One region of the Paenibacillus mesotrionivorans genome, then DNA from elsewhere that is predicted to be linked to it. Evidence: riboswitches for the same ligand, from Rfam matches in the RefSeq annotation. Region 1 holds a riboswitch; the other holds the start of a gene.

Region 1 (3,413 bases):
TGCCGGTGGTGCTAAACGCAGAGACCGCTTCAAATAAAATGGATAGAAACTGCTCGTGCATCAAATCCTCGGTAATGGTCAAGGCCATGGTGACGATCAACACCCCGGCAATGGCGCTCATGGTGACGGCCAAAGCCCGCATCACCGTTTCCTGGTTAATCTTCCGCCCGAAGGCGTGGATTTGGCCGCCTCCCCGGAAGGTGTTGAAGGTGGCCAGCACCAGTACAATGAAGGTGTTGATTTTGATGCCGCCCCCTGTACCGCCCGATGCGGCGCCGATAAACATCAGGATAATCATGAGAAATTGGGTGGCGGACAGCATGCTCCCGATTTCGATGGAGTTGAAGCCGGCGCTTCGAGGGGCGGACCCTTGGAAAAAAGCAGCCAGCAGCCGTTCTGACCAGGTCAGGTTGCCGAAGGTAGCCGGGTTCCAGCTCTCCAGCAGGAATACCAGCAGGAAACCAAGGAAGGTCAGGATAGCCGAACCCAGCAGCACCACCTTGGAATGCAGGGACAGCTTCCGCCAGGACCGTTTGCGCAGTACCTCTACCACAACGATAAAGCCCAATCCCCCGATCAGGAACAACACGGTAATGGTCAGGTTCACCACCGGATCGCCGATATGCCGGGAGAGGCTGTCGTGCCACAGGGAAAAGCCCGCATTGTTAAAGGCCGATATGGCATGAAAGATGCCGTAATAGGAAGCCCGGGCCCAGCCCATTTCCCCCTGCCACCGCAGGGCCAAAATAATTGCCGCTACCGTTTCCAGGACGAAGGAAATGGCCACCATATGCAAGGACAGGCGGACAAGTCCCTGCACCGAAGTGGATTGGGTGGTCTGCTGCAGGATCAGCCGCTGCTTCAGCCCGATTTTGCGGCCCAGGATAATGGCTACCATCACACCCATGGTCATAAAACCGAGGCCCCCCACCTGAATCAGGACCATGATTACAATTTCCCCCAGATGGGAAAATGAGCCGCTGGTATCGATGACAATCAGGCCGTTTACGCACACAGCGGAGGTAGCGGTAAAAAAGGCATTCAAAAACCCCACCGACTCCCCGTTTTCGGCAGCATGGGGAAGGGAGAGCAGAACAGCACCCGCAAGAATAAGAATAATAAAGATGGCTGTAACCAATTGGGGCGGGCTGATTCTATTTTTGATCCGGTTCAGAAAAAGGTCCATCCGTTCGTAATTCCGTCTGACCGGGCTCAGCCTGCTGGCAAGGTTTTTCATCATGGTGCGGTTCTCCTTGAAGGCGGTTTGTCCGCCATTTTGAAGTTTGTCATTTTGGCTGGAATTGGCATCATCATAAGGGAAATCGGTGCTTTTGTCAAAATGGTGAAAATTCGGTGAAAGTTTCATTGCACCTGCCTTGGCCGGGCGTTTATAATGGGGCTAACGATGGTAAACTACAACTGAATAGGCGGATGATGGCAGCGGGAGAGATCGCCTGTGAATGAAAGTGGCGGCGCCGAAGGAGTAAACCTGGCAGCAGGTGAATCTCTCAGGCAAAAGGACCTCTGCCGGACGCAACTCTGGAGAGCATCACGGGATATTGTCGTATCATAAGGATATAACCCGGGATCACCCAAGGGGAAACTTGAACTGTTCAACAGGCAAGGCAACTCTCAGGTACAAGGGACAGAGCGGAAGGCTACCGGAGCTATTCGTGAAAAACACGGATGGTTTCCTATTTGAGCCTTTTCGCCTGTCCTTTTTTATATTTTTTTGGAGGTGGCGGCATGGAGGGATTGAAGCGGACGCCGTTGTTCCCTTGTTACGGGGAAACGGAAGGGGCGCGCTGTATTGATTTCGGCGGCTGGGAGCTGCCGGTGCAATTTGCCGGCATCCAGGCGGAGCATGATGCGGTCCGGCAGCGGGCCGGGCTGTTCGATGTGTCCCACATGGGAGAGTTCCTTGTGGCGGGGCCGGAGGCGGAAGCTTTCCTCCAGCGGATGACCGTGAATGATGTTTCCAAGCTGGCGCCGGGGCAAGCCCAGTATTCGCTGCTGTGTTACCCGGAGGGCGGTGTGGTGGACGATCTGCTGATCTACCGCATGGGTGAGGAGCGTTTTATGCTGGTGGTGAACGCCTCCAACATCGCCAAGGACTTTCAATGGCTGGAGAGCCATCTGCCTGCAGCAGGTGAAGGGACAGTTCCCGCCGTGGAGCTGACGGATTGCTCCGACGCCACTTCGCTTCTGGCGCTGCAAGGGCCTGCGGCGGCACGGATTTTGGGCAAGGTGACGGATGCTCCCGTTGGGGAGCTGGGGCCATTCAGGTTCTTGGAGGAGGCTCATGTCTGCGGTGTGCAAGCCTTGGTCTCCCACACCGGCTACACCGGGGAGGATGGCTTTGAGCTGTATCTGCGGGCAGAGGATGCAGCCACCGTGTGGCGCGGACTGTTGGCCGCCGGCAAAGACGACGGTTTGGTCCCCGTCGGATTGGGAGCCAGGGATACGCTGCGTTTTGAGGCGAGGCTGCCACTCTACGGCCAGGAGCTTTCCAGGGAGATTACCCCTTTGGAGGCGGGACTGGGGATCTTTGTGAAGCTGGATAAAGGGGAGTTTATTGGCCGGGAGGCTTTGTTGAAGCAAAAGGAGGCAGGACTGCCCCGGAAGCTGGCGGGTATCGAGATGCTGGACAGAGGTATTCCACGCAGCCATTATCCGGTGTACGCCGGGCCCGAAGGAGAGCTTATCGGCGAAATCACCACAGGCACCCAATCCCCTACCCTGAAACGGAATGTGGGGCTGGCCCTGCTGAAGCGGGAGTACACCACGCCGGATACGGAGGTGTGGGTAGAAATCCGCGGCAAACGGCTGAAGGCCAAGGTGGTCAAAACCCCGTTTTACCGGAGGAGCAAGGAGAGTTAAGAGGTTAGTGGCATGAAACAGGAACAAGGAACCAGGAGACAGGAGGAGTTAACCATATGAAGCATCGGTACTTGCCTATGACGCCGGAGGACGAACAGCAAATGCTGGAGGTGATTGGCGCGCAATCCGTGGCGGAGCTGTTCGCAGACATTCCCGAAGCGGTGAAATATTCTGGAACTCTGCCCATGTCCGGGGCTTTAAGCGAGCCGGCATTAATGAAGCATCTTAAGGGGCTTGCCTCCCGGAATGCCGACTTTGAACGGTATACCTCCTTTTTGGGGGCGGGGCTGTACGACCACCAAATTCCCGTAGTGATCCAGCATCTTATCTCCCGCTCCGAGTTTTATACGGCTTACACCCCTTATCAGCCGGAAATTAGCCAAGGCGAGCTTCAGGCCATCTTCGAATTCCAGTCCTATATCTGCGAGCTGACCGGTATGAAGGTGGCCAACGCCAGCATGTACGACGGGGCGACGGCGCTGGCTGAAGCGGCAGCCCTTACGGCAGGAGCGGTTAAGCGGCGCAAAATCATC
Region 2 (3,413 bases), on a different contig from region 1:
GGCGCCGCGTTCACGGGCGATCAGGGCGGCGCCGAAGGCGCCCATGATGCCGGCAATCTCCGGCCGCACCGTCTCCCGGCCCGTCAGCCGTTCAAAAGCCCGCAGCACCGCATCATTCTTGAAGGTTCCTCCCTGAACGACGATATGCCGGCCCAGCTCCTCCGGGTTGCGAATCTTGATCACCTTGTACAGGGCATTATGAATTACAGAGTAGGATAGCCCCGCAGAGATTTCCCCCACGGTAGCGCCTTCCTTCTGGGCCTGCTTCACCTTGGAGTTCATGAAGACGGTGCAGCGGGAGCCCAGGTCCAAGGGCTCCTTGGCCAGCAAGGCGTTCTGCGCGAACTCCTCCACATTCATCTGCAGGGATTCGGCGAAGGATTCCAGGAAGGAGCCGCAGCCCGACGAGCAGGCCTCGTTTAGCATGATGCTGTCGATGGCCCCGTTTTTGATCCGCAGGCACTTCATATCCTGGCCGCCGATATCGATGATCAGATCCACCTCCGGCAGGAAATAGCTTGCCGCCTTATAGTGGGCCACCGTCTCGATCTCGCCCCATTCGGCACCCAGCGCCGCCTGGATCAGCCCCTCGCCGTACCCGGTAATGGTGGCACCGGCTACAGTGGCTCCCGCAGGCATCTCCTGGTACATCTCCCGCACGATGGAAACTGCCGATTGAAGCGGTTTGCCGCCGTTGCGCATATACCGGGTAAACAAAAGGTTGCCCTCTTCGTCGATCAGGGCCGCTTTGGTGGTGGTGGAGCCGGCATCGATCCCTAAGAAGCATTTGCCCGCATAATCAGCCAGGCTGCGCTGCCCTACGGTCCGGTTATGTCTATGCCGGAACTGCTCCAGCTCCTCCTCCGAGGCAAACAGAGGCGCAAGCCTGCCGGAGGCCTCCTCACGGGCCTCGAACAGCCGGGGCAGGGATGCTCCCAGAGACTTGATGGTCACCGGCTCATCTCCACGGGCGGACAACGCCGCCCCCATAGCCACGTACAACTGGGAATGCGCAGGCATGATCACCTGCTCCGGAGGCAAAGCGAGGGTTTCGATAAAACGCCGCCGCAGCTCCGTCAGGTAGTACAGAGGTCCTCCCAGGAATGCCACATTGCCTTTGATTTTTTTGCCGCCCGCCAACCCTCCGATGGTCTGGTTTACCACGGCTTGGAAGACGGAGGCGGCAATGTCCTCCCGGTTGGCGCCTTCATTCAGAAGCGGCTGCACGTCCGTTTTGGCGAACACGCCGCAGCGCGAGGCGATGGGGTACAGCGTCTGGTAGCGGCCTGCCAGCTCGTTCAAGCCTGCCGCGTCAGTCTGGAGCAGCGCCGCCATCTGGTCCACGAAGGCTCCCGTGCCGCCGGCACAGGCGCCGTTCATCCGCTGGTCCACCGTCCCCTGGAAAAACGTGATCTTGGCATCCTCGCCCCCCAGCTCAATGGCCACATCCGTGTGGGGGATAAACCGCTCCACCGCCTCCGTTCCGGCCACCACCTCCTGGATGAAGGGCAGACCCAGCCACTTGGAGACGGCAATGCCGCCGGAACCGGTTACGCGCACAGATACGCTGGAGCCGGAATAACGGACACAGGCCTCTTTTAACAAACGAAATGTTGTGGTGCGGATATCCGAGTAATGGCGTTCGTATTTGTCATAGATCAGCTGCCCATGCCCATCCAGAATCACCAGCTTTACAGTTGTGGAACCGATATCCAGTCCCATGCATAACCGATCCCTCATGTGTGTTCACACTCTTTCTACTGCCAACCCGAATTGGCATATGAAGTCTATCTTCCCATTATAATGCCGAACCCGCCCGGACGTAAGACCTTAATTATCATTATTCAAATCTTTACAGACATAGGCTATGCTTTTATTCTCCGGGAAAGATGACCATTCACACTTTGTTCACTTGTTGCCTTCCATAGAGGCGGTTATAATTAACCAAAATTCAATTTACAACTTCATAATTCAATCAGCTGGATGATGTTAGCGGGAGATGAAACCATCGTTTCAACCGAAGGGGTACGCTCTCAGGTGCTTCCGAACAGGAAGCGGGACCGTTAACGGACAGCACTCTGGAGAGATCCATTATTGGGCGCCGAAGGGGCACGGCAGGCAATACCTGCTTAAACTCTCAGGCAAAAGGACAGAGACGGGTTCACTTGGAAGGAATGCTCCGCGTTTATGTTTATTGACATGGGTATTTTCCTTGCTGTTATTTATGCATACCCGTATTTTCCCATACCTATAATCGGTTTTTCAGAGTCGGATCCTATGGATCGGGCTTTTTTTGTTTACCAAAACTTGATAAGGGAGAAGGAATGACACATGGGTATATTGGAAAGCATCGACAGCTGGATATGGGGTCCACCCCTTCTGATTCTGGTCATGGGAACCGGCATTCTGCTTACGGTCAGGCTCGGTCTGCTGCAAGTGCTGCGCCTACCGAAGGCGCTCCGGCTCATCGGCAAAGCTCCTAACGAAGGAAATGGCGATATAAGCAGCTTCGGGGCTCTCAGCACAGCACTGGCCGCGACTGTGGGTACGGGAAATATTGTCGGCGTAGCTACTGCCATCAAGATGGGAGGCCCCGGCGCGCTTTTCTGGATGCTATTGGCCGCGTTCTTGGGCATGGCTACCAAATATGCAGAAGGTCTGTTGGCGGTTAAATACCGGGTCAAAGACAAACACGGGCAATTTTCCGGAGGGCCCATGTATTACATTGAAAACGGTATGGGGCGTCGTTTTAAGCCGTTAGCCATCCTGTTTGCCGCCAGCGGCGTCCTTGTTGCCCTGTTTGGTATCGGCACTTTCCCCCAGGTGAATGCCATTGTCACCTCAACCGAATCCAGCTTTGGCATTCCTGTGGCGGTAACCGCAGTTGTGATCGCTATCCTGACTGCTGTCGTTACCATCGGCGGCATTAAAAGCATCTCCAACGTTTCTACCAAAATTGTGCCTTTTATGTCTGTTCTGTATGTTGCAGCTTGTCTTGGCGTTCTGATCCGGTTTGCCGGAGAGCTCCCATCCGTTATCGCGCTTATTTGGGAATCCGCCTTCTCCGCCACGGCGGCAAGCGGCGGCTTTGCCGGAGCAACTATTATGCTGGCCCTGAGAAGCGGCGTAGCCAGAGGTATTTTCTCCAATGAATCGGGATTGGGGAGCGCCCCCATCGCCGCAGCTGCAGCCAAAACCAAATGGCCGGCAGAGCAAGGGCTGATTTCCATGACCGGGACATTTATCGATACGATCATTATCTGTAATCTGACAGGCTTGGCTCTCCTTGTATCCGGCGTATGGAACGGCAGCAGCGCAGGGGCAAGCATGACGCAGGATGCCTTCGCAAGCGCCTTCCCTGCCTTCGGCGCCGAAATCATCACTGTCTCCCTTATCCTTTTTGCCTTCACCAC

What was found. A riboswitch is a leader RNA that binds a small molecule or an ion and turns the genes downstream of it on or off. The one in region 1 is predicted to bind glycine.
Region 2: it holds a riboswitch for glycine, as region 1 does, so the genes downstream of both, ACI1P1_RS08805 (alanine/glycine:cation symporter family protein) here and gcvT (glycine cleavage system aminomethyltransferase GcvT) in region 1, are expected to answer to the same signal.

Annotation. Positions count from the first base shown of each region.
Region 1 covers NZ_JBJURJ010000009.1:38,490-41,902, forward strand. Annotated here, with positions in the region: gene ACI1P1_RS14790 (TrkH family potassium uptake protein) at 1-1,240, opposite strand, end outside; glycine riboswitch at 1,432-1,534, shown strand; glycine riboswitch at 1,535-1,656, shown strand; gene gcvT (glycine cleavage system aminomethyltransferase GcvT) at 1,747-2,880, shown strand; gene gcvPA (aminomethyl-transferring glycine dehydrogenase subunit GcvPA) at 2,937-3,413, shown strand, end outside.
Region 2 covers NZ_JBJURJ010000005.1:92,417-95,829, forward strand. Annotated here, with positions in the region: gene ACI1P1_RS08800 (acyl-CoA dehydratase activase-related protein) at 1-1,740, opposite strand, end outside; glycine riboswitch at 2,069-2,163, shown strand; gene ACI1P1_RS08805 (alanine/glycine:cation symporter family protein) at 2,332-3,413, shown strand, end outside.